3 regions of the Streptomyces angustmyceticus genome follow, and region 1 is predicted to be linked to each of the others. Evidence: riboswitches for the same ligand, from Rfam matches in the RefSeq annotation. Region 1 holds a riboswitch; each other region holds the start of a gene.

Region 1 (11,124 bases):
TTCGTGCTGCCGGTCACCCAGCACGGCCTGAGCGCCACCTTCGGCCAGGCCGGGGTGAACTGGATGTCCGTGCACACCGGCATCGACTTCCCGGTCAGCTACGGCACCCCGGTCATGTCCGCCACCGACGGCACCATCCGCACCCAGTGGAACTCCGCCTACGGGAACATGGCGATCGTGACGGCGCCCGACGGCACCGAGACCTGGTACTGCCACCTGAGCAGCACCAAGATCCGTTCCGGGTCGGTCAAGGCCGGGGACCAGATCGCCTATTCGGGCAACTCCGGCAACTCCACGGGACCGCACCTCCACTTCGAGGTGCGCCCCGGCGGCGGCGCGGCGGTCGACCCGCAGCCCTGGCTGCGCGACCACGGCCTCAACCCGAACTGACCGGCGCACCGCCGGGTGACGGAGCCCGTCACCCGGCCCGCGCGGCTCCTACAGCTTCTCCACCGGCGCGTACCGCAGCAGCAGCCGCTTCGGCTTCTCGCCGCCGAAGTCGATCGTCGCCTCGGCGTTGTCGCCGCTGCCCTTGACGCCGACGACCGTGCCCAGCCCGAAGCTGTCGTGGGTGACGCGGTCGCCGACGGCCAGGGAGACCACCTGGCGGTCGCCGGAACGGCGGGTCGCGAAGCCGCTCGGCCCCTTGGCGCGCGACGACAGGGCGGAACCGAAGCCGCCGCCTCCACCGCCCGCCGACATGCCGCCCATCGACGCGGAGGGCGTCGCCTGGCCCGTGCGCTTCCACTCCAGGTAGTCGGCCGGGATCTCCTCCAGGAACCGGGAGGGCGGGTTGTACGAGGGCTGGCCCCAGGCGCTGCGCATCGTCGAACGGGTGACGTAGAGCCGCTCGCGGGCGCGGGTGATGCCCACGTAGGCGAGCCGGCGCTCCTCCTCCAGCTCCTTGGTCTGGCCCAGCGAGCGCATGTGCGGGAAGACGCCGTCCTCCAGGCCGGTCAGGAAGACGACGGGGAACTCCAGGCCCTTGGCGGTGTGCAGCGTCATCAGCGTGATCACGCCGCTGCCCTCTTCGTCCTCGTCCGGGATCTGGTCGGAGTCGGCGACCAGCGCGACCTGCTCCAGGAAGTCGGAGAGGGTGCCCGGATTCTCCTCCCCTCGGTCCTGCTCGAACTCCAGGGCCACGGCGGCGAGTTCCTGGAGGTTCTCGATCCGGGTCTCGTCCTGCGGGTCGGTGCTGGCCTGGAGTTCGGCGAGGTAGCCGGTGCGCTCCAGGACGGCTTCCAGGATCGTGGCGGGGCCGGCGCCGGACTCGACGATGGTGCGCAGCTCCTCCATGAGGACGTTGAAGCGCTTGACGGCGTTGGCGGAGCGGGCCGCCATGCCGTACGCCTCGTCGACCCGGCGCAGCGCCTGCGGGAAGGTGATCTTCTCGCGCGCCGACAGGGCGTCGATCATCGCCTCGGCGCGGTCGCCGATGCCGCGCTTGGGGACGTTCAGGATGCGGCGGAGCGGGACGGTGTCCTCGGGGTTGGCGAGCACCCGCAGGTACGCGAGGACGTCGCGGACCTCCTTGCGCTCGTAGAAGCGCACCCCGCCGACGACCTTGTAGGGCAGCCCGACCCGGATGAAGATCTCTTCGAAGACACGGGACTGGGCGTTGGTGCGGTAGAAGACCGCGACGTCGCCGGCCTTGGCGTCGCCGGCGTCCGTCAGCCGGTCGATCTCGTCGGCGACGAACTGCGCCTCGTCGTGCTCGGTGTCGGCGACGTAGCCGGTGATCCTGGGGCCGGCGCCCGCCTGCGTCCAGAGGTTCTTGGGGCGGCGGTTCTCGTTGCGCTCGATGACGGCGTTGGCGGCGGACAGGATCGTCTGCGAGGAGCGGTAGTTCTGCTCCAGCAGGATCGTCGTCGCGTCCGGGTAGTCCTCCTCGAACTGGAGGATGTTGCGGATCGTGGCGCCGCGGAAGGCGTAGATCGACTGGTCGGCGTCGCCGACGACGCACAGTTCGGCGGCGTCCTCGGCGGGGCCGACCAGCTCGCGGACGAGGGTGTACTGGGCGTGGTTGGTGTCCTGGTACTCGTCGACGAGGACGTGGCGGAAGCGGCGGCGGTAGTGCTCGGCGACGTCCGGGAAGGCCTGGAGCAGATTGACCGTGGTCATGATGATGTCGTCGAAGTCCAGGGCGTTGGCCTCGCGCAGCCGCGCCTGGTACATCGCATACGCCTCGGCCAGCGTCTTCTCGAAACCATCGGCAGCCGTCCCGGCGAAGGTCTCCTCGTCGATGAGCTCGTTCTTGAGGTTGGAGATCTTCGCGCTGAAGGACTTGGGCGGGTAGCGCTTGGGGTCCAGGTCCAGATCGCGGCAGACCAGGGCCATCAGGCGCTTGGAGTCGGCGGCGTCGTAGATGGAGAAGGACGAGGTGAAGCCCAGCTTCTTGGACTCGCGGCGCAGGATGCGGACGCAGGCGCTGTGGAAGGTGGAGACCCACATGGCGTTGGCGCGCGGGCCGACCAGCTCCTCGACGCGCTCCTTCATCTCGCCGGCGGCCTTGTTCGTGAAGGTGATCGCGAGTATCTGGCCGGGGTGGACATGGCGCTCGGCCAGCAGATGAGCGATGCGGTGGGTGAGCACCCGGGTCTTGCCGGAGCCGGCGCCGGCGACGATCAGCAGCGGGCCGCCGGTGTGCACCACGGCGGCCTTCTGCTCGTCGTTGAGCCCCTCCAGCAGCGCCGCGGGGTCGATGGCGGGGCGGGCGGCGCCGTCGCGGTAGTACGCCTCCTGGGGCGGGGGCGCGTCGAACCTCCCGCCGAAGAGGTCGGCGGGGATCTCCTCCGGGGCCGGGCCGTGCTCGTCCTCGGGGGGCGGCGGGGGCTCCCCCTCGTCCTTGTGGCCGAGGTCCGCCAGGAAGCTGTCGTCAAAGAGGCTGCTCATCGCCCACCGAGTCTAGGCCGCCGCACCGACAGCCCGCCGCTGAGTCGCCCGATGCGGGCCGCTCCGGGGGCGGGCCGTGGCACCGCGGCAGGTCAGGCGGCCGGGAGGTGCGCGGACCGGTCGGCGGCTCGTCTACCCGAAACCGACATCTGTCACGACAACCCCCGCATCGCGTTCAGGTCACGAAAAGGTTTCGGGCATATCGAACATCAGCCTTCACAGGAGCCACACGAGTTGGCTAACGTCCTCGCTCAGGCAGCCCGCCTCCCCGTGGACGACAGGTCCGCACGGGCCGCCCACGCCGAGTCCGGCCCTGCCCTCGGGCACCCGGAGCCGGGGACCCACCAGCACCACCGGGGTGAATCGGTCCGGACAGCCGCCGTCCGCGGACATCCGGACCGTAGGGCAAGCCTTCCGTCAGCGACACCGCCCGAACCCGACAGCTAACCCGGTAGGCGGTCCACGGAAGGAGTCGCCGGCCTTGGCGTCGCATCGCAAGCCGCGCACCAGCATTCTCACCTCGCCCGGAGGACGACGAACGGCGGTCGGGCTCACCTCCGCCGCCCTCGCCTCGGCCACGCTGCTCTCGCAGTCCGCCGACGCGGCCCCCCGGGCGCCCAAGCCCACCATCGAAGAGGTCAAGCAGAAGGTCGACGGCCTCTACCGCCAGGCCGAGGTGGCCACCCAGAAGTACAACGCCGCCAAGGAGCGGGCCGAGACCCAGCGCCACACCGTCGACAAGCTGCTCGACGCCGCCGCCAAGCGGGCCGAGGAGATGAACGAGTCCCGGCGCCGGCTGGGCACGTTCGCCTCGGCGCAGTACCGCACCGGGGGCATGAACCCGACGGCGCAGCTGATGCTGGCCAAGGACCCGCAGCAGTTCTTCGACCGCAGCCACCTCATGGAGCGGCTGACCGGCCGGCAGAAGCAGGCCGTCTCCGACTACCAGGAGCAGCAGGCGGCGGCGGCCCGGCAGCGGGCGGAGGCGACCCACAGCCTGGAGCGGCTGCAGACCTCGCAGGCGTCCCTCAAGGAGTCCAAGCAGTCCGTCCAGGCGAAGCTGGCCGAGGCCCGGCAGCTGCTGTCCCGGCTGACCGCCCAGGAGAAGGCGCGGCTGGCGGAGCTGGAGCGCAAGAAGGAGGCCGCGGCCAAGCGCAAGGCCGAGGAGGAGGCCCGCAAGCAGCAGGAGCGCGAGCGGCAGCAGCAGCACGACGGGGGCGGGCAGAGCGGTGGCGGCGCCGACGACGGCTCGTCCGCCGGACCGTCGTCGAGCCAGGCCGAGAAGGCGCTCGCCTTCGCCCGCGCCCAGATGGGCAAGCCGTACGTCTGGGGCGCGACCGGGCCCAGCTCCTACGACTGCTCGGGGCTGACCCAGGCCGCGTGGAAGGCCGCCGGCGTCAGCCTGCCGCGGACCACCTGGGACCAGGTCAAGGTCGGCCAGCGGGTCGCCACCAAGGACCTCAAGCCCGGTGACCTGGTCTTCTTCTACGACGACATCAGCCACGTCGGCATGTACATAGGCGGCGGCAAGATGATCCACGCACCGCACCCGGGCGCCAGTGTCCGGGAGGAGTCGATCTACTACATGCCGATCTACGGGAGCGTCCGCCCGGGCTGAGCCCCGGCCCCGCGCCCCCTCCGAACCACCCCCCACGGCCACCCCCCACACGCCACCGCGCGGCCCCCGCCCTTCCGGCGAGGAGGGCGAGGACCGCGCGGTGTGCTGTGGCGGGGCCGTCCGCCCGGCGGCCGGAACCCGGCCGGCCGCCCACCGCGCTCAGGTCCAGAGCACGGCGATGAAGATGTTGGCCACCGTCAGCGCGCCGACCGCGCCGAAGAGCGGCGCGTCGACCTTCTCCTCGTCGCGCTTGACGTAGACCAGCGCCAGGATGACCACCAGAACGGCCATCTTGATGCCGAGCTTGACGGTGTTGAGGCTGTGGCCCTCGGCCTGGTTGAGGCCGACCAGCACGATGCCGGTGACCAGCATCGTCAGCGCGCCGTGCAGCATCGCCGGCACGAAGCGGGCGGTGCCCGCGCCCATCGCCTTCATCTGGGTCAGGAAACCGCCCAGCAGCGAGGCGATGCCGATGATGTGCAGGCCGACGAAGATATTGATTACTACGTCCATAGTGTCGGATCGTAGCCGCCGCATAGCACGGCCCTTCCGGCAGGGCGTCCGCAATCGCCGCTTCGGTCAGGCCGGACCCGCTCCCGGCCGCGTGACCACGGCGCCACGGTCACCCACGCACCATCCACGGTCGAAAGCGAACAATCCCGGGCAAGGGGACTCGTCGCCGCGACCCGCAGGCTTAGCGTCCTCCTCCAGGCGGCCGACTCCCCGCCCTCGCCGGGCTCCCACCGGCGTCCTGTCGGCCGCCCCGCCGAGAGGTGCGGCGGCGGTCCGTTCCCTCGTTACGGACCGCCGCCGGGCCCACGGCTCGAAGGGAAGGAAGTGACGGCCACCGTGGCCTCGCACCGCAAGCCCCGGCAGCATCCGCTCGCCGCGTTCACCGGCGGCTCACGCAGCGCACGCACCGCCCGCGCGGCCGCCACCCTGGCCCTGGCCGGCGCGGCCACCGCCACCGGCTTCGACGGCACCGGCCAGGCCGCGCCCCAGCTCACCCCCGCCCAGGTCAAGGACCGGGTCGACGCGCTGTACCAGGAGGCAGAGGTGGCCACGCAGAGCTACGACGGCGCGAAGGAAGCCGCCGGCACCGCACGCGAGGAGCTCGGCAGACTGCAGGACGAGGCCGCCCGCAGGACCGCCCGACTCAACGCCGCCCGCACCGAACTGGGCACCATGGCCGCGAGCCAGTACCGCTCCGGCGGCGTCGACCCGACCGTACGGCTGCTGCTGTCCGCCGACCCGCAGCGCTATCTGGACGGCGCCGCGGTCCTGGAGCGGGCGGGCAGCCACCAGGCGACCGCGGTGGCCGGCTACGCGCGCCGGCTCGGCAGCGTACGGCAGGTGCAGCGGCGCGCCGAGGACACCGCGCAGCGGCTGGCGCAGACCGAGGCGGCGCTGAAGAAGCACCGGGTCACCGTCGTCCACAAGCTGGGCGCCGCCGAGCAGTTGCTCAACCGCCTGACCGCTGAGCAGCGGCAGCGGATGGCGGCCCGGGGCGGCGCACACGGCGGCGCGGCGCACCGCGCGGAGCGCGCCGCGGGGCACGGGGACGGCGTCGCCGAGGCGGCCCGCACCGGCGCGGGAGCCGCCGCGGCCGCGGCGCAGGCGCCCGACTCCCGGGCCGCGCGGGCCGTCGCCTTCGCCTACGCCGCCCTCGGCAAGCCGTACGTCTGGGGCGCGACGGGACCCTCCGGCTACGACTGCTCGGGGCTGACCCAGGCCGCCTGGCGGTCGGGCGGTGTGTCGCTGCCCCGTACGACCTACACCCAGATCAGCTCCGGGCCGCGGGTCGCCAGGTCCCAACTCGCCCCCGGCGACCTGGTGTTCTTCTACTCCGGCATCAGCCACGTGGGGATCTACGTCGGGGACGGCAAGATGATCCACGCGCCGCACCCGGGGGCGCCGGTGCGGATCGCGCCGATCGACCAGATGCCGTTCGCGGCGGCGACCCGGCCTGCCTAGGGGGTGTCGGCCATGGTCCGAACGGCACTCCCTAGCTTCCGTGCTGGGCGCTGGGGCGCTGAGGCTCGGCCCTGAGCTGGGTCCCCAGCCACTGGAAGACCTGCGGCACCTGCTGCTTCCACACCGCCGTGGTGTGGCCGCCGGCGCCCGAGATCTGCTGGACATCCACCGTGGTCGGGAACCGCGCCAGCTGCCGAAGACCGAGACCGGCCTGGTAGCCGTCGCCCGCCGCGCCCGTCACGTACAGGGCCGTGCGCGGCGGCCGCCCCATCGCGTTGGCGGACTTCAGGATGTGCATCGGGTTGGACTCGATGCGCAGCTTGGGGTCCTTGCCGGCCAGGGAGTCGCGTTCGAGGGCCGGGTCGTTGTAGCCGGACAGGGAGACCGCGGCGCGGTAGCGGTCCGGGTGGGACAGGGCGAGCTTGGTGGCGCAGTGGGCACCCGCCGAGTAGCCGGCCAGGGCCCAGGAGTCCGGCTTGTCGCCCGCCCGGAAGTTGTCGATGATCATCTTGCGGACGTCGACGGTCAGCCAGCTGTCGGCGTTGACCTTCCCGGGGAGGTTGACGCAGCCGGTGTCCGCGCCGGGCAGGAGGTTGGTCCGCGGCGCCACCAGGATGACCGGCCTGATCTGACCGCGCTGCATCAGCGGCTGGAGCTGCTCGGCCACCCGCAGCGAGCCCATCCAGGACTTCGCCGACCCCGGGTAGCCGGGCAGCAGCTCGACCACCGGGAACTTCTTGTTCCGGTAGGCCGGGTCGTTGTACTGCGGCGGCAGCCATACGTACACCTCGCCCGCCACGCCCGAGATCCGGCCCCTGAGGTCGGTCATCTGGACCCCCGGGCCCACCTGGGGGTCGTCGGCGGGGCGGAAACGCTGGAGCTGCTTGGGCTCGTTCCTGATCTGCTGCCCGCCCATGCCGTCGGGGCCGAGGTCCCGGGCCGCCTCGACATGGCTGCCGGTGCCGAGCAGGTCGTCCCAGGTGTCGTAGAGGTTGTTGGCGTTGTTGACCATGACGAAGACCACGGTGATGGCCGTGACCTGGGCGAACAGCAGCATCAGCAGCCGGGCGAGGCCGCGCAGCAGGGGCGGCCCGGCTATTCGGCCCCACAGGGCGAACGGCAGCACGAAGGCGACGATCAACAGCGTGACCGAGGTGAGGAAGAAGGGCGTGCCCGTCAGGCTCATCGGGATCTCGCTTCCAGGACAAACTACGCGAAGGACGTGGGGATGGTTCCGCCCCCGCCTTCGGCAGTGAGCCTCTCCGCGCCCTTAGATGGTGATCCGCGTGGTCCTGGTTGCCCGTCTTCAGCCGTTCTTTACGTTCCGCCCCGCGGCGGCCGCCTCATCCGGCCGCCGGACGGCCCTCGCAGGTCAGACCAGCCGCCGGGCGGCGGCCCAGCGGGTCAGCTCATGGCGGTTGGAGAGCTGGAGCTTGCGCAGCACCGCGGAGACGTGGGACTCCACGGTCTTCACGGAGATGAACAGCTGCTTGGCGACCTCCTTGTACGCGTAGCCGCGGGCGATCAGCCGCAGCACCTCGCGCTCGCGCTGGGTGAGGCGGTCCAGGTCCTCGTCGACCGGCGGGGCGTCCGTCGAGGCGAAGGCGTCCAGCACGAAGCCGGCCAGCCGCGGGGAGAACACCGCGTCGCCGTCGGCGACCCGGAAGACCGCGTTCACCAGGTCCGTGCCGGTGATGGTCTTGGTGACATAGCCGCGGGCGCCGCCGCGGATGACCCCGATGACGTCCTCGGCCGCGTCCGAGACGGAGAGCGCCAGGAAGCGGACCGGGCGCTCCGTGTCGCCCATCATCGCGGCGCTGCGGCGCAGCACCTCGACACCGCCGCCCCCGGGGAGATGGACGTCCAGCAGGACGACCTCGGGGCGGGTGGCCGTGATGACCGTGAGCGCCTGGTCGACGTCGGCCGCCTCCCCGACCACCTCGACGCCGGTGCGCGCGGTCTCGCCGATCTCGGCCTGGACGCCCGTACGGAACATCCGGTGGTCGTCGACCAGCACGACCCGTACGGTCCGGCCCCCGGCCGTCCCGCCGCCGGCCGCTTCGTCGCCGGCCCGGTCCTGCTGTGCGCCCTCGCTGCTCATCTCTTCCGCCCGTCCCTCGGTGTCTGCCCCGTCATCATCCCGTGCTCCCGCCCGCGGTGCCGCCACCGGCCGTCGCCCGCCCGGCCCGGTCAGGTGCCGCTCTCCGCCGGGCGTTCCATCTCCAGCTCGACGACCGTGCCGCCCTCGGGGGCGGAACGCAGCCGGGCCGTACCGCCGTTGCGCTCCATGCGGCCGATGATGGACTCCCGTACGCCCATCCGGTCCTCGGGGACCGCGTCCAGGTCGAACCCGGGGCCGCGGTCGCGCACCGAGACGAAGACCGTACGGCCCTCGACCTCGGCGTACACCTGCACCGCGCCGCCCTCGCCACCGTACTTGGCGGCGTTGACCATCGCCTCGCGCGCGGCCTGCATCTGGGCGCCCAGCGCCTCGTCCAGCGGGCAGTCGCCGACGACCACGACCTCGATGGGGACGCCGTGGTGGTCCTCCACCTCGGCCGCGGCGGCGCGGACCGCCTCGGCGAGGGTGGCCGGTTCCTCGTCCTCGTCCTTGCCGCGGCCCTCGGGTTTGTAGAGCCAGGCGCGCAACTCCCGCTCCTGGGCGCGGGCCAGCCGTGCCACCTCCCTGGGGTCCTCGGCGTTGCGCTGGATCAGGGTGAGGGTGTGCAGCACGGAGTCATGGACATGGGCGGCCACTTCGGCGCGCTCCTGGGCGCGGATGCGCATCAGCCGTTCCTCGGAGAGGTCCTGGGTGATCCGCACGAGGTACGGGCCCGCCAGCAGCGCGATGCCGACGACGACGGCCAGCGTGGCCTGCAGCACCGAGCCGAGATGGCGCACCGACCCCTGCAGCACGACGATGCCGGTCACCCCGACGCCGACCAGCAGCACACCGGCCGCGCCGCGCAGCACCGGCAGCACGCCCTTGCGGCGGCCGAGCTCCAGCCACTGCGCACGGCGGGAGTTGTCGGCCTGGCGCCACACCAGCGCGACACCGGCGCCGATCAGCAGCACCGGCCAGACGTAGCCCCTGGCCTGGCCCACCTGGAATCTGGAGGCGACGACCGCGGCGCCGATGAGCAGCGCGATCAGCGCGAAGACCTGGCCCTTGTCGGGCTTGTGCCGCCGCAGCCGCTTGCCGCCGGCCGCGGCGGGGTGCCGGTGGTCCACTCCCCCGACGCCGAGCGGAACGAAGAACCAGAACGCGGCGTACAGCAGCGCGCCCATCCCGTCGGCCAGGAACAGGGCGACGAACACGATCCGCACCCAGGAGACCGGCAGCCCCAGATGCCCCGCCAGACCGCGCGCGACACCGCCGAGCATCCGCCCGTCGGCGCTGCGGTACAGCTTGCGCACGGGCGGCTCGTCAGGGTCCGGCGCCGGGGCATAGGTCGTCTCGGCGCGGCGCGGAGCGGTGGTCATGCCCCCGATCGTCACACGACGCCGGGGCCCGGGACATCAGGGGCGACCCTGAATACATCCCTGACGTTTCGGGTCAGCTCTTCGGGTCGGTGCGGCGGAAGCCGTCCTTCACCACCGCGAAGACCTTCTCGAACTTGGCCCAGTCGGCTTCCGGAGCGGAGACATAGAGCGCGTACTCCTTCGCGCCCTCACGACCGAAACCGAGGTCGATCCCCCGGAACGTGCGGGCCCGGCCTCCGAAGGTGAATTCCCAGATCGCGGCGGGGTCGCCCTGGAAGGTCGTGGGCTGCATCCGCAACTGCTTGTAGACGGGGTAGAGCTTCTTGAAAGCCACCTCTACAGCCTTGAAGTGCTCCACCTGATCGGGCGAGGAGAAGTCCAGAGCACTCAGGGTCAGCCGGGCGCGCTCGGGCTCGGAGGCATAGACGATCTGCCGGCCGCCGTCCTCGACCTTCCGCGTCCAGCCGTCGGGCACCGGAAGGGTCACCCCCACCCCGGCCTCCGTGACCTTGTGGTAGCCGTCGGGGAGCGCCGGTGGCGGTCCGATGCTGCTGGCGGGGCGGTTGGGAACCGGGGCGCCCTTGCCGGAGGCCTGCTGGGACACGCCGTCGGCATCCTGGTGCATCAGGTACCAGGCCGCGCCGGCACCGCCGCCGGCGAACAGCATCCCGGCGGCGCTCCAGACCAGGACCCGCACCACACGCCGCCCACGGGACATGGTCCCTGCCTGCGTCTCCGTACGGTCCCCCGCGGCCGTGCCGCCGCCGGCCGTGTCCGCGAGGGACAGGGGACCGGTCTCGGCGGCGCCGATGCCCGTACCCGTGCCCGTTCCCGAGCCCGTGTCGGAGTCCGTGCCCGCGGAACTCCCGGCGCCGGTCCCGGTCCCGGTGCCCGTCCAGGTGCGGCCCGACGCGGTCGCCGTCCCGTTGGCGTGCGGCACCGCACGGGTCGGCGCCTCCGTCTGCCCGGTCTGGCCGCCCGTCCCGGTCGCTTCCTTGTCCCCGCGGCCGATCGTGCCCAGAGCCAGCGTCGGCCAGCCGAGCAGCGCCGTTTCCGCCTCGGCCTCGACGGCCCGCAGGGCCTGCTCGACGACCTCGGCCGTCGGGCGGTCGGTCGGCTCCTTGGCGAGCAGCGCCTCGATCAGCGGGCTCAGCGAA
Region 2 (8,206 bases), 2.7 Mb from region 1:
GCGGCTCCTTCACGGCGATGACCGCCATCTACGACACGATGCGCTTCGTGTCGTGCGACGTGATGACCGTCTGCCTGGGGCAGGCCGCCTCGTCCGCCGCGGTACTGCTGGCCGCCGGCACGCCCGGGAAGCGGCTGGCGCTGCCCGGCGCCCGGGTCCTGATCCACCAGCCGTCGTTCGGCGAACCCGTCCAGGGGCAGGCCACCGATCTGCAGATCCAGGCGCGGGAGCTGCTGCGCACCCGCGAGATGCTGGAGGAGATGCTGGCGCGGCACACCGGGCAGCCCCGCGAGCGGATCGCCGCCGACATCGAGCGCGACAAGATCTTCGACGCCCGCGCCGCGCAGGAGTACGGCCTGATCGACCAGATCACCCGCGACCGCAAGCAGTCGGCGCTCCGGCCCGCGGCGCGGTGAGCGCGATGCTGCCGCCCGAACCGCCGCCGCTGCCCGCGCTCACCCGCGCCGAGGGCGAACTCGTCGACAGCTATCTGGAGGTGCTCGATCTGCTCGGCCGGATCAACCCGGCCCGCTGCGGCGGCACCTACACCGGACTACGGGCCGCCCAGGCGCTCGTCGGCAAGGCCGCCCGGCTGCGGGACGCGCTGACGCTGATGCACAGCCGGGGCGAGAGCGAGGTGCACTCCGCGACGATGGCCCGCGCACTGCGCGTGCTGGACGGCGAGCGCCGGGCCGGGCTCGTGACGATGCCGCCACCCGGGGAGAACTGACGCGGGGACACACGGAGAGGCTGCGCAGACGGCGTAGCGTCCGCACCCGATCTGAGGAGGCGACGAATTGCGCGGGCGAACGCAATTCCCCCGGTCGCGGATGTTTCGCCGCTGGTCCGCGGGGTGCAACACCCCGCGCTGCCGCACCTGAGGGAACAAAACTAACCATTCGGGTCAATTGTGACCCATCTCACATACGGCATTTTCGGCTCGGAATTCGGGTGCCGGGTGCGTGACGATCCCTTCGACGACAAGACCCCGCCACAGCGACGGGGCGGTCCGCACGGGCGCCCAATCCCGCCGCCGTGCCGGATGACCGGTCGACGATGTGGATCGGCGGGAGCGGAGGACCCGAGCAGGACGGGGTCCCGGCCAGCACGGCCGAGGACCTCTTGGGGTGAAGCCGTACGCACGGCCGGGCATCTTCGCCTGCCCGAACCCGACAGGTCTTCCTTCGCAGGCGGCTGACGAAGGGTTTGCGCATGACCGTGCGCATGCATACGCCGAATCTGCTGGCACGCGCCGGCACCGTCACCGCTCTGACGCTGGTCACGCTCGGCGGGACCACCGTCGCTCCGGGAGCGGCCGGGAACGCGGAAGCCGCGTCCGTATCCGTCCACGCGCTACGGATCGCGGCGTCCAAGAGCGGAGCTCCTTACCGGTACGGCGCCCAGGGGCCGCACGCCTTCGACTGTTCGGGGCTGACGCTGTACTCGTTCAAGCGCGCCGGCCGGGCCCTGCCGCGCACCGCGGCCGCGCAGTACAGCCGCACCCGGCGCATCCCGGCAGGCGCGCGCCGACGCGGCGATCTGGTCTTCTTCCATTCGCGCAGCGGCATCTACCACGTCGGGATCTACGCGGGCCAGGGCCGGATGTGGCATGCGCCCAAGGCCGGGAGCGTGGTGCGGCTGGAGCGGATCTGGAGCCGTTCCGTCACGTACGGGCGCGTGGGCTGACCTGCGGGTTCACCCCCGTGCCCGGTCACGTTCCCGCGTGCCCGGGTGCGGTGGCGGGCGGCCGCCACCGCACGGGCCGCTCTCCGTGGGGATTCCGCCGCCCCGCGGACGAACCGGTGACAGCTCTGCCCCTGCGGGGGCGGACCGCCTTCAGGACAACGCCAGTTCGACGAGCAGGATGCCGCCCAGGGCCGTGAGCAGCGCTCCGGTGGTGGCTTCCAGCGCGCGGGCCACCGAGGGGCGGCGCAGCCAGGCGCCCAGCCGGTCCACGAGCAGCGCGACGAGCGGGAACCACACCAGCGCCATGGCGACGATCACCGTCGCGAGCAGCAGCGTCCGGGGCAGCGCGGGCGCTCCCGCCGGGACGAACTGCGGGAGCAGGCTGAGGAAGAGCACCGGGGCCTTGGGGTTGAGCGCGTTGGTCAGGAAACCCTGGCGCAGGCTCTGCGCCGCGCCCTGCCGAGCGGGCGGGCGGCGGGTGCCGGCCGGGGCCGCGGCGGCGGGGTCCGTCGTGCCGTCCGTCGTGGCCGTGGGGCGGCGGACGGCCGCGGCCAGGGCGCGGGCGCCGAGGTACAACAGGTAGCCGCCACCGAGGAGTTGGACGGCTTCCAGGAGCGCGGGCTCGGCGACCAGCACCGCCGCGAGCCCGGCCACCGCCAGGGCGGTGTGCACCAGCAGCCCGCCCGCGACGCCGACGGCGGCCGCCACCCCCGCCCGCCGCGAGTCGAGTGCGTTGCGCACCACCACCGCGAAGTCCGCGCCCGGCATGGCGACCATGCCGGCGGCGACCGGGGTGAAGGCGATCAGCTGTCCGTCCATGACCGCAGTCTCGCCGGTCGAAGCCTTTAATGGGTATTGCGGACTTTCATGGAGAGCCTAAAGGGATTCTTATGTACGACCCCACACGACTGGCCGCCCTCGTGGCGGTGGCGGAGGCCGGTTCGATCACCCGGGCCGCCGCCCGGCTGGGCTACACCGCTCCCGCGCTCTCCCAGCAGCTCGCCAAGCTGGAGCGGGAGGCCGGTGCGGCCCTGCTGGTGCGCCACCACCGCGGGGCGCGGCTGACGGCGGCCGGTGAGCTGCTGCTCGTCCGCGCCCGGCGGGTCCTGGACGAGCTGGACCAGGCGCGGCACGAGCTGTCCCGGCTGGCGGGGCTGTCCGGCGGGCGGCTGCAGGTCGGCACGTTCATGACCGCCGGCACCCATCTGCTGCCGCCCGCGCTCAGCGCGTTCCGGCGGGCGCACCCCGATGTGGAGCTGAGCGTCACGGAGTACGTGCCGCCGCAGGCGGCGGGGGCGGTGGCGCTGGGCGAGGTGGATCTCGCGCTGACGCACGAGTACGTGCCGGGCGAGGCGATGCCGGCGCCGGAGGGGGTGCGTCTGGAGCCGTTGCTGGCCGAGGAACTGGTGCTCGTCACGGCGCCCGGTCATGCCCTGTCAGCGGGGCCGGGACGGCTGCCGCTCGGCGAACTGGCCGGTCAGCCGCTGGTCAGCATGGCGCCGGCCAACCCCAACCGGCGCGAGGTGGAGGCCACGCTGGCGGCCGCCGGGGCGAGTGTGGCGGTGCGCTGTGAGTCGCCGAGCTATGCGGTGGTGTGTGCGCTGGTGAGCGCGGGGCTCGGGGTGGCGGTGGTGCCGGAGATGGTGGCGGAGGGGTCGATGACGCCGCTGGGGGTCCGCCGGCTGGACCCACCGGAGCTGCACCGCCGGATCTCGGTGGCCTACCGCCCCGGCGGCAGCCCGGCCGCCGACACCCTGCGGGCCCTGTTGCGCGGGGCCTTCCTCCGGCACTCCCCGGCACCGTGACGAGGCCGGGCGCGGCGTACGCCGGACGGTCGCGGCGTACGGAGACCGGCGTGGACGACGTACGGCGCGGACGGCGGCCCGTCGTCGGGCCGGCCGCCGTACCGGGGTGCGGAGGGACGAGCGGTCGCCGGGGTCAGTCCCCCGGCGCGGTGGCCACGATCGTGCGGACCGCCGCGTCGAGCTGATCATCCGTCAGGTCGGCGCGGGCGGTGAGCCGCAGCCGGGAGATCCCGTCGGGCACGGACGGCGGGCGGAAGCAGCCGACCGCGAGCCCGGCCGTGCGGCAGTCGGCGGCCCAGCGGAGCGCCGCCTCCGGCGAGGGGGCCCGCACGGAGATCACCGCCGCGTCCGGGCGCACCGCCGTCAGCCCCGCCGCGGTGAGCCGCTCGTACAGCCCCTGTGCGACCGCGACGGCCCGGGTGGCGCGCCGCGGCTCGCGGCGCAGCAGCCGCAGCGCCGCGAGGGCGCCGCCGGCCGCCGCCGGGGCGAGGCCGGTGTCGAAGATGAACGACCGGGCGGTGTTGACCAGATGCTCGACGACGCGGGCCGGGCCGAGCACCACACCGCCCTGGGAACCGAGCGACTTGGAGAGCGTCACGGTGGTCACCACATCGCCGTCGCCGGCGAGTCCTGCCGCCCACGGCGCGCCGCGGCCGCCCTCGCCCAGCACCCCCAGGCCGTGCGCGTCGTCGATGAGGAGTCCGGCGCCCCGGGTCCGGCAGACCTCGGCCAGCGCGGGGAGCGGCGCGGCGTCCCCGTCGACCGAGAACACCGCGTCGGTCACGACGAGCGCCCGGCCGTCGTGGCCGGTCAGCGCGGCGCGCACGGCCTCCGGGTCGGCGTGCGGGGCCACTTCGGTACGGGCCCGGGAGAGCCGGCAGCCGTCGATGAGGGAGGCGTGGTTGCCGGCGTCGGAGACGATCAGGGCGCCGGGGGCGGTGAGCGCGGTGACCGCGGCGAGATTCGCGGCATAGCCGGAGGACAGCACCAAAGCGGCCTCGAAGCCGCAGAACTCCGCGAGTTCCGCCTCCAGCCGGGCGTGCAGCTCGGTGCTGCCGGTGACCAGCCGGGAGCCGGTCGCGCCGGCGCCCCAGTGGTGCGCGGCGTCGGCGGCGCCACGGGTGACCTCGGGGTGCCGGGCGAGCCCGAGATAGTCGTTGCCGGCCAGGTCGAGCAGCGGGGAGTCGGCCGGGCGGGGGCGCAGGGTGCGCACGAGGCCGGCGTCGCGGCGCGCCGCACCGGCCGCATCGAGCCAGTCGAAGGCCCCGGCGCCGGACGGGCCGCCGGGCGCGGCGGCGGGCGCGGCGGGCCTTGCCGGGGAGGTGTCGCGAAGCAGCGGCGGGGCGGGGTCCTGCGGCATCGGCGTCCTTCGTCTGTCGGCCTCGATTGTGGGCTGTCGATAGACGTTAGCGGTCGTTCCGCAGGGCCACGGTGTGGCGATACACACACCTCGATCGCGGCTCGTTGTGGGAATCCTCCTTGGCCGGGGGCGGGGGCGTACGCGAGGATCAGCGCCATGGACCTGCTGAACACACTGGTGGACAAGGGACTGCGGCGCGAGTTGCCGACCCGTGAAGAGGCGCTGGCCGTACTGGCCACCTCCGATGACGAACTGCTCGATGTCGTGGCCGCGGCCGGAAAGGTACGCCGCCAGTGGTTCGGGCGGCGGGTCAAACTCAACTATCTCGTCAACCTCAAGTCGGGCCTGTGCCCCGAGGACTGCTCCTACTGCTCCCAGCGGCTGGGCTCCAAGGCCGAGATCCTCAAGTACACCTGGCTCAAGCCCGACGACGCCTCCAAGGCCGCGGCCGCCGGGGTGGCCGGTGGCGCCAAGCGGGTCTGCCTGGTGGCCAGCGGCCGCGGGCCGACGGACAAGGACGTCGACCGCGTCTCGGAGACCATCTCCGCCATCAAGGAGCAGAACGAGGGCGTCGAGGTGTGCGCCTGCCTCGGGCTGCTGTCCGACGGCCAGGCCGGGCGGCTGCGCGCGGCGGGCGCCGACGCGTACAACCACAACCTCAACACCTCGGAAGCCACCTACGGCGACATCTGCACCACGCACGACTTCTCGGACCGCGTCTCCACCGTCCAGCAGGCCCAGGCGGCCGGCATGTCGGCCTGCTCCGGTCTGATCGCCGGCATGGGCGAGAGCGACGCCGACCTCGTCGATGTGGTGTTCGCGCTGCGCGACCTGGACCCGGACTCCGTCCCGGTGAACTTCCTGATCCCCTTCGAGGGCACCCCGCTCGCCAAGGAGTGGAACCTCACCCCGCAGCGGGCGCTGCGCATCCTGGCGATGGTGCGCTTCGTCTGCCCGGACATCGAGGTACGGCTGGCCGGCGGCCGCGAGGTGCATCTGCGCAGCATGCAGCCGCTCGCGCTGCACCTGGTCAACTCCATCTTCCTCGGCGACTACCTGACCAGCGAGGGGCAGGCCGGCAAGGACGACCTCGCGATGATCGAGGACGCCGGCTTCGAGGTCGAGGGCACCGACACCACGACGCTGCCCGAGCACCGCAGGCCGGACGCCGACGAGCCGGCCGAGACCGCCGTGGAGGAGGCCGCCGTCCCGGCGCCCTCCGACGACACCCGCCGCGACCTGGTCTCGGTGCGCCGCCGCGGCGCCGGTACCGACCTGCCGCCCAATGCCTGAACCGCTCACCCCATACGCCCTGCTCGCGCTCGACCGGCAGCATGTGTGGCACCCGTACGGGCCGATGCCCGGCACCGCCGCACCGCTGCTGGTGGAGTCGGCATCGGGCGTCCGGCTCCGGCTGGGCGAACCGGTCGAGGGCCGGGACGAGTTGGTGGACGGGATGTCCTCCTGGTGGTCGGCGGTGCACGGCTACAACCACCCGGTGCTCAACGACGCCGCGCGCGGCCAGCTGGAGCGGATGAGCCATGTGATGTTCGGCGGGCTCACCCACGAGCCCGCCGTGCGGCTGGCGAAGCGGCTGGTCGACATCACCCCTGAGCCGCTGCAGCACGTCTTTCTCGCCGACTCCGGTTCGGTGTCGGTCGAGGTCGCCGTCAAGATGTGCCTGCAGTACTGGCGCTCACTCGGCAAGCCGCGCAAACAGCGGCTGCTGACCTGGCGCGGCGGGTACCACGGCGACACCTGGCAGCCGATGTCGGTCTGCGATCCGGACGGCGGGATGCACGAGCTGTGGCAGGGGGTGCTGCCGCGGCAGATCTTCGCGGACGCGCCGCCGGCCGGCTTCGGCGCCGAACCCGACGCGGCGTACGCGGCGCATCTGCGGGAGCTGATCGGCCGGCACGCCGAGGAGCTGGCGGCGGTGATCGTGGAGCCCGTGGTGCAGGGGGCGGGCGGGATGTCGTTCCACTCCCCCGCGTACCTGCGGGTGCTGCGGGAGGCCTGTGACGAGCACGGCGTCCTGCTCGTCCTCGACGAGATCGCCACCGGCTTCGGTCGTACGGGCGCGCTGTTCGCCGCCGGCCACGCGGGCATCGCGCCGGATGTGATGTGCCTGGGCAAGGCCCTGACCGGCGGTTATCTGACCCTGGCGGCGACGCTGTGCACGACGGCGGTCGCGGACGGCATCTCCCGCGGCGCCCTGCCGGTGCTGGCGCACGGCCCCACCTTCATGGGCAATCCGCTCGCCGCCGCCGTCGCCGACGCCTCGATCGGGCTGCTGCTGTCCCAGGACTGGCAGCAGGAGGTCAAGCGGATCGAGGCCGGGCTGCGGGACGGTCTGGCACCGGCCGCGCGCCTGGCCGGGGTGCGCGAGGTGCGCGTACTCGGCGCGATCGGCGTGGTCCAGCTCGACCGCGAGGTGGACATGGCGGCGGCGACCAGGGCCGCGGTCCGGGAGGGCGTCTGGCTGCGCCCGTTCCGGGATCTGATCTACACCATGCCGCCGTACATCACCGGCGACGAGGATGTGGCCCGCATCTGCGCCGCGGTGTGCGCGGCGGCCCGGGAGGGCTGAACTCACCGGCGGTGGCCGGCCCGGTCCGTTCCGGCCGGCCAGCGCCGCCCCTCGGCGGGCGACACCCCCAGGGCCGGTCGCCCGGCACCATTCGCCAGAGCCCGCGCGGGTCGGCCGCGCAGAGTCGGAGGAAGACATGTCGGTGCTGTTCGTGACGGGCACGGGCACGGAGATCGGCAAGACCGTGACCACCGCCGCGATCGCCGCGGCGGCGCTCGCCCGGGGACGGTCGGTGGCCGTGCTCAAGCCCGCCCAGACCGGTGTCACGGCGGACGAGACCGGTGACGCGGCGGAGGTCGAACGGCTGGCCGGCCCGGTGACCACCCTCGAACTCGCCCGCTTCCCCGAGCCGTTGGCACCCTCGACGGCCGCCCGGCGGGCCGGTCTGCCGCCGGTGCGCCCCCAGGACGTCGCCGAAGCCGCCGCGAAACTGGACGCCTCCCACGATCTGGTCCTGGTCGAGGGCGCGGGTGGGCTGCTGGTCCGCTTCGACGCCGAGGGCCATACCCTCGCCGACGCCGCGCGGCTGGCGGACGCGCCCGTGCTGATGGTCGCCCAGGCGGGCCTGGGCACCCTCAACGCCACCGCGCTGACCGCCCTGGCGCTGCGCTCGTACGGGCTCGACTCCCCGGGCGTCGTCATCGGCAGCTGGCCGGCCGAGCCCGATCTGGCCTCCCGCTGCAATCTGGCGGATCTGCCCGAGGCAGCGGGCGCGCCCCTCCTCGGACTGATCCCGGAGGGCTCCGGCGCGGTGCCGCCGGGGAC
Region 3 (11,124 bases), 1.6 Mb from region 1:
GTGCCGCGCCCGGCCACCGGCAAGATCGGCGGCAAGCCGCTGGTCGGCCGCGAACTGCTGTCGTGGGTGGGGGAGTTCCTGGCCACCATCCTCGGCTCGTAGGGCAGGGCCCGTGGCGCGCGGGGCGTAGGCCCGGGGCCGGCGGGAGCAACGGCCGGGCGGTGGTCCTTCGATACGGATCGACGGGCCGCCGGCCGGCCGTTACGCGTTCTGGCGCGGGCGCCGATTGTCAGTGGTACCGGCGAGAATGGTCGGTATGACGCGGACGGTTCGCACGGAAGCCGGACGCCGTCCCCCGCGCGCCCGCGGGGGCGGCGGCCATCGCCTTTCCATCGATTCTTCCGCCGATGTCCGACCGTGTCTGAGTATCCGTCACTCTCCTGCGCCGTTGGCGGATGATGCACCGTCAACCCCTTCGTCATCGCAGGTCAGTTGGTGTCTGCTGAGGTCGGGAAGAGTCCCGCGAACTAGGTACGACTACTCATGCGGGGCCGCTCGCGGGGATGTGACGGTGGTGGTGACGGGGGAGCGGGACCGGCGCGGGACGACACGGACCGGCCGGTGCGAAGAGTCCGGGGCGGCGAGGAGCCGCCCGGCACCGCGCCCTCGGCGGAACACCGGGAGACAGGAGGTGCTCCCGGCGAAGGAGGCCCGGGTGTGGCGGCACCCGGGCGCGCGACAGCGGCAGTGGGACGGGACGGGGCCCCGGACCGGGGGACGGTGCCGGACCACTGACGCGCCATCAGGGCCGGGCGCGGCGGTGTTCCGCCGTGCCGGGCCCGGACCAGGGGGAAAAATGAAGACGTCCTTGCGCGCAAGGAACGGCATGCCGTGCCCGTACCAGGAGTCGGACGACGGCCCGCTCGAAGGGCCGGTGGATCTCAGCCGGCTGACCGCACGGGAGCGGCAGGTGCTCCTGCTTCTCGGCGGCGGCCCGTCCAACGGGGAGTTGTCCCGGCGGCTGAGGATCTCCGAACGCACGGTCAAGGCGCATATCTCGCGCATCCTGATCAAGACCGGTCAGAGCACCCGGCTCCAGGCCGCCATGGTCTCCGCACTCCATCACGATCAGCTGTGCCCGTCGCCGGACTGCCGCTGGAGCCTCGCGGCGGGCTCGCCGCCCCATGACCCGGGGGCCGGCGAGGTGTCCGCCGCCTGACGGGTTCCCCGGCCGGACGCGGGCAGTCCCCTCGCCCGAGGGGGCGTCCGGTCCGGCCAGACCGGGGCGGGGGAAGGCGTCAGCGGGCGGAGGTCCGGTGCAGGACGAGGAGGTCGGAGGCGCCGCCGAGGATGACGTACGTGGACCGGGGGTGGCGGGCGGTGGCGTCCGCCAGTGCCTGGCGCGGGGTGTGGCCGTCGCGCAGCTGCACGGCGACGTAGTCGGGCGCCAGCCCCCCGGTGTCGCCGGTCCAGAAGACCCGGGTACGGCCGGTGAGGCGGCTCAGCGGCCGGATGTCGGACTCCACGCTCGCCCCGTCCGGGATCCGGTCCAGCAGCTTCCCGGCGGCGACGGCGTCCGGCGGGGTGCGGTAGGTGGCGGCCTCGGTGAGGCGGGCCAGCGGCAGCGTGGTCGTCAGCGCGAGGGCCACGGACACCACGGCGGCCGGCAGGTGGTGGGCGTAGGAGCGCAGCCAGGGGCGGGCGGAGACCCGGGCCCGGGGCAGGGCGTCGATCAGGGCGAGGAAGACCACCGGCATCAGCACGGCGTTGTAGTGCCAGTCGATGCCCCAGTAGTGGGGTTCGTGGGACAGGAAGCGCCAGCCCAGGGTGGGCAGCGCGACCAGGAGGAGAGGGGAGCGCAGCGCGAGCAGGCCGGTGGTGGGCAGCAGGACCCACAGAGTGGTGCGCAGGGCCGTGTCGAGCGGGATGGTGAGCCCGCCGCCGTCGGCGCCGAACTTGCTCCAGTAGTCGTACGAGCCGGAGCCGTTGAACCCCGGTATGAGCACGCCGAGGGTGACGGCGGTGGCGGTGATGCCGAAGGCCACCAGGGCGATGGCCAGCGGGCTGGCGCGCCGGGTGCGTATCAGGGCGAGCGCCCCGATGACGGCCGCGGTCACCCCGAGATCCTCCTTGACCAGCACCAGGGGCGCGGCCCAGCACACCACCGCCGTCCACCGTCCGCGCAGCACCGCTTCGAGGGCGAAGGCGATCAGCGGCAGCGCGAAGGCGATCTCGTGGAAGTCGAAGTCGACGGCCTTCTGCACGCCCCAGGACGTGCCGTAGGCGAGGCCGATCGCCAGGCCGGGGACGCGGCCCAGCGTGCGGGCGGCGGCGCGGGCGACCGGTATCGCGGACACCGCGAACAGCGCGGCCTGCGCGATCAGCAGGGTCAGCGACGAGGGGAACAGCCGGTAGAGGGGGGCGAGCAGGATCAGCACGGGGCTGAAGTGGTCGCCGAGGATGTTGGTGCCGGGCCCCTTGAGGTCCACGATCGGGGCCTGGAAGTGGGCGTAGCCGCGTATCGCCTGCTCGAATATCCCCAGGTCCCAGGAGGACGTGGACAGCGTACGGAAGCGGCAGACGGCCAGCACCGCGTAGGCGACGAAGAAGAGGCCCGCCGTCCAGTAGGGGTCGAGGCGAGGGGCGCGCAGGGGAGCGGTCCGGGTGCGCAGGCGGTGCGCGGCGCGGCGCAGGCGTCCGGGCAGGTCCGGCGGAGGTGTGCCGGTGCCGGCCGTCTCGGCGTCGTCCGGCCCGGCGGACCGCGGCGCCGGTACGGTCCCGGCCGGGGCGGCGGTCCGGGGCGGTGGCACGGCGCCGGTGTCCTCCCCAAGAATCCGTCCGGGGGCACCCCCGGCCGTTACTGCGGCCGTGTCCATGCGGATCCTCACTCTCAACTGTCGAAAAGATACTCGAAGCGGAGCCCCGGACCGCCCGGCGGACGAGGTGCTGCGACGGCGGGGTGGCAGTGGGTCAGACGCCGGTGCGGGCCGGTCCGTTCCCCGGGAGGGAAGGGCGGCGGGTGGCAGGGGAACGGCGGGGTACGGCGCGGTGCGGCGGTCGACCGGGACGGGCCGGCGGACCGGAATCGGCACCTCCGAGCACCAGAAACCGAGCCCGCCCCAGATCGTTGGCCGAAGCAGTGGCCTGGGCCACGCCGACTCCATAGCATCGATCCACCAAGGTCGAGACTCCGTCGCACGATCTGCCGGGAGGCCATGTGTTCCGCCGTAGGACAGCGCTCTCCGTATCCGCCACCGCCGCCCTGCTGGGCGCGGCCCCGTTGCTCGCGGCCTGCGGCAGCGACGCCCACCCCGGGGCCGCGGCCCTCGTGGACGGGAAGCGGATCACCGTCTCGCAGTTGCAGGCGAAGGTGAAGGACGTGCGCGCCGCGCAGGCCAGGTCCCCGCAGGGCAGCCAGCTCATCATGAACACCGGCCGGCTCAGCCTGGCCACCCTCAACGGCATGATCTTCGACGAGGTGCTGGCCCGCGGCGCCCGGGACGCCGAGGTGACGGTCACCCGGGGCGACGTCCAGCGCTGGCGGGCGCGCGCGGAGCAGCAGGCCGGCGGCGCCGCGCGGCTGAAGGAGATGTGGCTCCAGCAGGGCGTCGCCCCCGACGAGATCGACGCCATGGTCCGCAACCAACTGCTGCTCGACGGCGTCGCCCGGCACCTCGGCGCGGACCGCGGCAAGCCGCAGGGCCAGCAGAAGCTCGCCCGCGCACTGGCCAAGACCTCCCGGTCCATGGGAATCGACGTCAATCCGCGGTTCGGCAAGTGGGACGACCAGCAGGTCATCCTCGGCGAGACCAAGGACCCGTGGATCACCCGGGAGTCCGCGAAGCAGCAGGCCTGAGAGGAGGTGGCCGGGGCCGGCCGGGGGCGGCCCGTACGGGGCGGGCGGCGCGGCGAACAGGGCGTGTCCGGGCCGTCGCCCACCGGCGCCGGGCCGTCCGGCGGGGTGCGTTACGTTCGAGACGTGAACGCTGACGCCTCTGCCGCCGACACCGGCGCCGAAGCCCGCCCCGAGGGCACCGGCACCGGACGCCTGGTCCTGCTCACCACCAGCCACCGGGTCGCCCCCGGGCTCCTGTCCTGGCCCGCCTGGCAGATCCTGCGCGGGGCGGACCGTGTGCTGTGCGCCGACCCCGACCACCCGCAGCTGCCGTATCTGCGGGAGGCCGGCATCGCGGTGGAGACGGCCGCCCCCGCCGCCCGCGAACTGGTCGACTACTGCGTGCCGGGGGGCCGTACGGCCGTCGTCCTGACCTCGGCGGACGGCGAGAGCACGCTGACCGACGGCCTGGCCAGGCTGGCCGGCTCCGGCCGCGAGACCATGCCGGACCTGGAGCTGCTGCCCGGCTCCTACGACCTGCCCGGCGCCCGGCTGCTCGACCTCGTCCAGGTCATGGACCAGATCCGCGCCGCCTGCCCCTGGAGCGGCATCCGTACGCACCGCGACCTCGCCAAGTACGGCATCGAGGAGGCGTACGAGCTGGTCGAGGCCATCGAGGAGGGGGACCGCGAGGCGCTGCGCGAGGAGCTGGGCGATGTCCTCCTCCAGGTCGTCTTCCACGCCCGGATCGCCCAGGACGACCCCGACGAACCGTTCTCCCTCGACGACGTCGCGGGCGGCATCGTCGACAAGCTGATCCACCGCCACCCCCATGTCTTCGGCGACGCGGACGCGGCGACCCCGGACGACGTCCGGGCGCACTGGCTGCGGACGAAGGCCGAGGAGAAGCGGCGCGACTCGGTGACCGAGGGCATCCCGCTGGCCCAGCCCGGCCTGGCGCTGGCGGCGAAGCTCTCCTCCCGCGCCCGCACGGCCGGACTCGATGTCGCGCCCCCGGCCGGGGAGGGCATCGGCTACGAACTCCTGGCCCTGGCGGTACGGGCCGAGGCGGACGGTGTGGACCCGGAGGCCGCGCTGCGGGCGGCGGCCCGCGCCTACCGGGACGCGGTGATAGCCGCCGAGGGCGGCGCCGGCGCGTGAGGCTCCGGAGCGGCGGGGGCGCGTTCCCCGCCGCGGGGCCGGGGCGGCATCGCGGCGGCGGCGCCTGACCGGGCTCGGGGTGGATGCGGCGTGGTGCGGCGCCCGCGGGGGCCCGGCAGGTGCGCGGGCGCGCTCCGGCGCGCCCACCGGTTACGGTCGGAAGGTGCACGACAAGCCCCACGCCCCCGCCGCCGACGCCCCCGCGGGCTGCCCCGCAGCCGCGCCCGCCCCCGCCCTGTTCACCTGGGAGTTCGCCGCCGACCCCTACCCGGCGTACGCCTGGCTGCGGGAGCACGCGCCGGTGCACCGGACCGAGCTGCCCAGCGGCGTCGAGGCATGGCTGGTGACCCGCTACACCGAGGCGCGGCAGGCGCTCGCCGACGGCCGGCTGTCGAAGAATCCGGTGCACCACAGCGAGTCCGCGCACGGCAAGGGCAAGGTCGGCATCCCCGGCGAGCGCAGCGCGAACCTGATGACGCATCTGCTCAACATCGACCCCCCGGACCACACCCGGCTGCGCCGGCTGGTCTCGAAGGCTTTCACCCCGCGCCGGGTCGCCGCCTTCGCCCCGCGCGTCCAGGAGCTGACCGATCACCTCATCGATCAGTTCGCGGCGAAGGGCGAGGCCGACCTCATCCACGAGTTCGCCTTCCCGCTCCCGATCTACGCGATCTGCGACCTGCTGGGCGTGCCGCGCGAGGACCAGGACGACTTCCGCGACTGGGCGGGCATGATGATCCGGCACGGCGGGGGACCGCGCGGCGGGGTCGCCCGGTCCGTGAAGAAGATGCGCGGCTATCTCGCCGAGCTGATCCACCGCAAGCGCGAGTCGCTGGGGGACACCCCCGAGGCGGACGAGGACCTGATCTCCGGCCTGATCCGGGCCTCGGACCACGGCGAGCACCTCACCGAGAACGAGGCCGCCGCCATGGCCTTCATCCTGCTCTTCGCCGGTTTCGAGACCACCGTCAACCTCATCGGCAACGGCATCTACGCGCTGCTGCGCCACCCCGCCCAGCGCGAGCTGCTGCAGAAGTCGATCACTGCGGGTGACACCGGCCTGCTGACCTCCGGCATCGAGGAACTGCTCCGCTACGACGGTCCCGTGGAGCTGGCGACCTGGCGGTTCGCGACCCAGGAGCTGACCCTGGGCGGGCAGCGGATCGCGCAGGGCGACCCGGTCCTGGTGGTGCTGGCCGCCGCCGACCGCGACCCGGCGCGCTTCGACGAGCCGGACGTGCTCGACCTGACCCGCCGTGACAACCAGCACCTGGGGTACGGGCACGGCATCCACTACTGCCTGGGCGCCCCCCTCGCCCGGCTCGAAGGGCAGACGGCTCTGGCGACCCTGCTGACCCGCCTCCCGGACCTCCGGCTCGCCGCGGAACCCGACGCGCTGCGCTGGCGCGGCGGGCTCATCATGCGCGGATTGCGGTCGCTGCCGGTGGAGTTCCCGCCCGAGCGCCCTGACCAGCGACAAGGTCAGAAGTGACGCAGAGTCAGGTGCGTGACCTTTACGTGATCCGCGCTACACCGACTTGTGACTACCCGTGACCCCGGCTACCTTTCCACCGACGATCGACGGGCTTCACCCGATCGGCCGAAGCGGTGATGTGGGGGACCGGTAGAACGGTGCGCCTCGTGCGCGTCGGCCGGGCGGGTGACCCGTCGAGCAGCTCGACGAGCTCGTCGTACAACTCAACCGCCGCGCGAAAGGCATCCGCATGCGTTCCGGGACCGGCCGACACCGTCGCCCCCGTCAGGCACCGGCCATCTTTGTCACGGCGGGAGTGACCGGCGCAGGGTTCGCCCTGCCGCTGCTCGCCGCGAGCGGCGCGCACGCCGCCGACACCACGACCTGGGACAAGGTCGCCCAGTGCGAGAGTGCCGGCGTCTGGAGCGCGGCCTCGGGCAACGGCTACTACGGCGGGCTGCAGCTCACCCAGGAGATGTGGGACACCTACGGCGGCGCGGCCTACGCCTCGCGCCCCGACCTCGCCAGCCGCTCCCAGCAGATAGCGGTCGCCGAGTCGATCCTCGACCACCGCGGCCCGGAGGTCTGGTCGGGCTGTGCCGACGGCGCCGGCCTGGTCAAGGACGGCCGCGCGCCCGAGGTCGACCCGGGCAGCACCGCCACTCCCTCCCCCGCCCCGTCGGACGACTCCGCCGACCCCTGGGACTCCTCCGGCACGCCGGGCGGCCAGGGATCCGCCGGTCAGGACTCCGGCCAGGACTCCTCCGGGGCGCACGACGAGACCGGCGGCAGCCAGGCCGATCCGGCGCCCTCGCCCGAGCCTTCGGACTCCGCCGGCTCCGACGACGGCCCCGGCAGCCGGCAGCCGTCGGGCTCCGCGACCCCGGGCGACCGGGACGAGGACCCGTCGCCGTCCGCCGACCCGTCCGAGGGCGGCAGCCGTCCGGACACCACCGGCACCCCGCACAAGGCGCCCACCCAGGGCAAGCACCGCGGCGACGCGGGCGACCAGGGCGCCGGCGACGACGACGGCCGGTCGGCCGGGGGCCGGCACGCCTCCCGCGGCGACGGCGCGCGGACGGACCCGGCGGCGGACGGCGCGTACACCGTGCGCCCCGGTGACACGCTGTCAGCCATCGCCTCGGCGCACCGGCTGCCCGGCGGCTGGCCCGCCCTCTACGACCGCAACGAGGGCGTCATCGGCACCGACGCGGACCTGATCAAGCCGGGCCAAAAGCTCGATCTCGGGCACAACGAAGGGTAATTCGCCTCCCTTCGCCCTCTTTTGGGAAAGTGAGACAAGGGTCTCGTTGACCGCGCTGAACCCCGGTGCGTCCGCCCTCGGCAAACCGGGGTTCACCTGCGGGTATGTGTCCGATCCGTGATCAAAAACGGTCAACTTGGTTCAGATGATGGGGTTTGAACCCCAAGGGCATTACTGCTTAACGTCAGGACCGCTCGCCAAAGCGGGCCCTTCGATCACACGCCGAATCCTGCCGGTGGTCGGAGGCAGCTGACGCGCAAGCGCCGAAGGCAGGAGCGGGGGACCCAAGGTACGTGCCGGCCCCGCCCGTGAAAGCGGGTCAACCGGCTTGGGGTGAAGCCACGTGCGCACGCGCACGCGGCCGGGCGATTTCTCACAGCCCGAACCCGACAGCTCACCTCGTAGGCGTCGGTGAGGAAACGAACGAACCATGCTGATCATCAAGGGCAAGCACCGTCGTCCGTCCAAGGCCGTCCGCGTCGCCACCCTCGCCGGCATCGCCGGTGCTGCCGTGGCCGTCCCGCTGATGGGCGCCACCTCCGCCTCCGCCGCCTCCGTCGCCACCTGGGACAAGGTCGCCCAGTGCGAGTCCGGCGGCAACTGGTCGATCAACACCGGTAACGGCTACTACGGTGGCCTGCAGTTCTCCAACTCCAGCTGGGCCGCCGCCGGTGGCACCCAGTACGCCCCGCGTGCCGACCTGGCCACCAAGTCCCAGCAGATCGCCGCCGCCGAGAAGCTCCTCGCCATCCAGGGCCCGGGCGCCTGGTCCTGCGCCGGCGCCGGCAACCTGACCGCCGGCGGCCCGGCCGCCGACGTCGACACCTCCGGCTCCTCCGCGCAGACCAAGTCCGCGCCCCAGCAGGACCAGGGCTCCACCAAGGCCGAGACGAAGAAGGCCCCGGCCGCCCCCGAGCAGCACGCCTCCCGCTCCACCGAGCGCAAGTCCATGGGCCACGGCAACTACACCGTCAAGGCGGGCGACACCCTCGCCAAGATCGCCAAGGCGCACGGCAGCGACTGGAAGTCCGTCTACAAGGCCAACAAGTCGGTCATCGGCGGCAACCCGAACCTGATCTTCCCCGGTCAGAAGCTCAACGTCTGAGTCCATCCCTCACCGGGAGGTGAGCGGGCCCGAGAGCGGCGGGCCCCCTCGCTCCGTGAGACCGGCCCCGCCCGGCGCGCCCTTCCCCCGAGCGCGCCGGGCGGGGTTCTCGCGTCCGGGCCCGGTGACCGGCGCGGTTCCACGCCCTTTCCCGTTCGGCGAACAATGTCCCAAAGGTCCGGTGAGCTGGTCCTTTGGGCTCTTCATTCCGTAATTCCGTCCCACGGAGCGGGCCAAGCGCAGGCGGACGACCCCGGGGCCGTTAGGCTCATGCGCAGAACGCCAGACATCCACGAAGGAGACAACGTGCCGTCCATCGACGTCGTCGTAGCCCGCGAAATTCTCGACTCGCGAGGTAATCCCACGGTCGAGGTCGAGGTCGGCCTCGACGACGGCAGCACCGGCCGTGCCGCCGTGCCGTCCGGCGCCTCCACCGGCGCCTTCGAGGCCATCGAGCTCCGTGACGGCGACCCCAACCGCTACCTGGGCAAGGGCGTGGAGAAGGCCGTCCTGGCCGTCATCGAGCAGATCGGCCCGGAGCTCGTCGGCTACGACGCGACCGAGCAGCGGCTGATCGACCAGGCCATGTTCGACCTGGACGCCACCGACAACAAGGGCTCGCTCGGCGCCAACGCCATCCTCGGCGTCTCCCTCGCCGTCGCGCACGCCGCCTCCGAGGCCAGCGACCTCCCGCTGTTCCGCTACCTCGGCGGCCCGAACGCGCACGTCCTGCCCGTCCCGATGATGAACATCCTGAACGGCGGCTCGCACGCCGACTCCAACGTGGACATCCAGGAGTTCATGATCGCCCCGATCGGCGCGGAGTCCTTCTCCGAGGCGCTGCGCTGGGGCGCCGAGGTCTACCACACCCTCAAGAAGGTCCTGAAGGAGCGCGGGCTGTCCACCGGCCTCGGCGACGAGGGCGGCTTCGCCCCGAACCTGGGCTCCAACCGCGAGGCCCTGGACCTCATCCTGGAGGCCATCAAGCAGGCCGGTTACGCCCCCGGCCAGGACATCGCGCTCGCCCTGGACGTCGCCGCCTCCGAGTTCTACAAGGACGGCTCGTACGAGTTCGAGGGCAAGACCCGCTCGGCCGCCGAGATGACCGAGTACTACGAGGAGCTGGTGGCGGCCTACCCGCTCGTCTCCATCGAGGACCCGCTGTTCGAGGACGACTGGGCCGGCTGGAAGGTCATCACCGACAAGCTCGGCGCCAAGGTCCAGCTCGTCGGCGACGACCTGTTCGTCACCAACCCCGAGCGCCTCGCCCGCGGCATCGAGGAGGGCTCCGCCAACGCGCTGCTGGTGAAGGTCAACCAGATCGGCTCGCTGACCGAGACCCTGGACGCCGTCGAGCTGGCCCAGCGCAACGGCTTCAAGTGCATGATGTCGCACCGCTCCGGTGAGACCGAGGACGTCACCATCGCCGACCTCGCCGTCGCCACCAACTGCGGCCAGATCAAGACCGGCGCCCCGGCCCGCTCCGAGCGCGTCGCCAAGTACAACCAGCTGCTGCGCATCGAGGAGATCCTCGACGACGCCGCGGTCTACGCCGGCCGCTCCGCCTTCCCGCGGTTCCGCCACGGGAGCTGACCGACGGCGGCCCGCCGCCCCGCCGGACCGGGTCGGCAAGGGCTGAACGGGCGAGACAACCGCCCAGCACCCCGTACGTCCCCGGCAACGGTCCCGTACCGTTGCCGGGGACGCGTCTGCTTCAGCAGTCAGGCGTCCGTCAGTGAAGGGGAGACGACGTGCCCGCGGACCGGTTCTCGACCGCGACCCGACTCAAGGCGCTCGGCGAGCAGGCCGCCGCCCGCGTCTACCGAGCCCGCCCGCCCCGCCGCAACCGCCTCACCGGCCGTGCCGCCCTGCTGGCGCTGGTGATGTGCTCCCTGGTCGTTGCCCTCGCGTACCCGATAAGGCAGTACGTCTCCCAGCGCTCCGACATCGCCGACCAGCGCCGCAGGGCCCAGGACGCGGGCGCCGCCCTCGACCGGCTGCGCGAGCAGAAGGCCCGCTGGCAGGACCCGGAGTACGTACGCCAGCAGGCCCGCCGGCATCTGCACTACCTCATGCCGGGCGAAACCGGCTACATCGTCCAGGACGGCTCCCGCGCGGGCGCCGCGCCGAAGGGGCCGCAGGCGGCGCAGCGCCCCTGGTACGACAATCTGTGGGGCACCGTCGACGCGGCGGACAAGCGGTAGCCCCGGCTGCCCGTACCGCCGCCGGACGCCGGCCCGTAGTGTCGGGACCCGGCGGCCCGCCCCGCCCCGCCCCGCCACCTCACCACCCACCTCACCGAAAGCGCACATGGACACCCCCCCGCCCCAGACCGAGCCCACCGA

Evidence for each region. Region 1 has a riboswitch for cyclic di-AMP ahead of K7396_RS14485 (C40 family peptidase). Riboswitches for the same ligand answer to the same signal wherever they lie in the genome.
Region 2: another riboswitch for cyclic di-AMP. It lies ahead of K7396_RS02255 (C40 family peptidase); the one in region 1 lies ahead of K7396_RS14485 (C40 family peptidase).
Region 3: another riboswitch for cyclic di-AMP. It lies ahead of K7396_RS22030 (transglycosylase family protein); the one in region 1 lies ahead of K7396_RS14485 (C40 family peptidase).

What each region holds. Positions count from the first base shown of each region.
Region 1 is NZ_CP082945.1:3,236,568-3,247,691, forward strand. Features, by position in the region: gene K7396_RS14475 (M23 family metallopeptidase) at 1-390, shown strand, start outside; gene pcrA (DNA helicase PcrA) at 439-2,892, opposite strand; cyclic di-AMP (ydaO/yuaA leader) riboswitch at 3,182-3,365, shown strand; gene K7396_RS14485 (C40 family peptidase) at 3,374-4,510, shown strand; gene K7396_RS14490 (hypothetical protein) at 4,670-5,023, opposite strand; gene K7396_RS14495 (C40 family peptidase) at 5,348-6,484, shown strand; gene K7396_RS14500 (alpha/beta hydrolase) at 6,516-7,670, opposite strand; gene K7396_RS14505 (LuxR C-terminal-related transcriptional regulator) at 7,857-8,585, opposite strand; gene K7396_RS14510 (ATP-binding protein) at 8,675-9,967, opposite strand; gene K7396_RS14515 (serine/threonine-protein kinase) at 10,041-11,124, opposite strand, start outside.
Region 2 is NZ_CP082945.1:505,315-513,520, forward strand. Features, by position in the region: gene K7396_RS02245 (ATP-dependent Clp protease proteolytic subunit) at 1-416, shown strand, start outside; gene K7396_RS02250 (hypothetical protein) at 422-730, shown strand; cyclic di-AMP (ydaO/yuaA leader) riboswitch at 1,042-1,208, shown strand; gene K7396_RS02255 (C40 family peptidase) at 1,213-1,686, shown strand; gene K7396_RS02260 (LysE family transporter) at 1,837-2,505, opposite strand; gene K7396_RS02265 (LysR family transcriptional regulator) at 2,577-3,491, shown strand; gene K7396_RS02270 (8-amino-7-oxononanoate synthase) at 3,625-4,851, opposite strand; gene bioB (biotin synthase BioB) at 5,008-6,144, shown strand; gene K7396_RS02280 (adenosylmethionine--8-amino-7-oxononanoate transaminase) at 6,137-7,441, shown strand; gene bioD (dethiobiotin synthase) at 7,578-8,206, shown strand, end outside.
Region 3 is NZ_CP082945.1:4,876,818-4,887,941, forward strand. Features, by position in the region: gene mfd (transcription-repair coupling factor) at 1-102, shown strand, start outside; gene K7396_RS22000 (helix-turn-helix domain-containing protein) at 827-1,159, shown strand; gene K7396_RS22005 (DUF2079 domain-containing protein) at 1,239-2,816, opposite strand; gene K7396_RS22010 (SurA N-terminal domain-containing protein) at 3,158-3,796, shown strand; gene K7396_RS22015 (nucleoside triphosphate pyrophosphohydrolase) at 3,920-4,936, shown strand; gene K7396_RS22020 (cytochrome P450 family protein) at 5,100-6,428, shown strand; gene K7396_RS22025 (transglycosylase family protein) at 6,727-7,674, shown strand; cyclic di-AMP (ydaO/yuaA leader) riboswitch at 7,926-8,097, shown strand; gene K7396_RS22030 (transglycosylase family protein) at 8,105-8,779, shown strand; gene eno (phosphopyruvate hydratase) at 9,050-10,372, shown strand; gene K7396_RS22040 (FtsB family cell division protein) at 10,531-10,983, shown strand; gene K7396_RS22045 (DUF501 domain-containing protein) at 11,090-11,124, shown strand, end outside.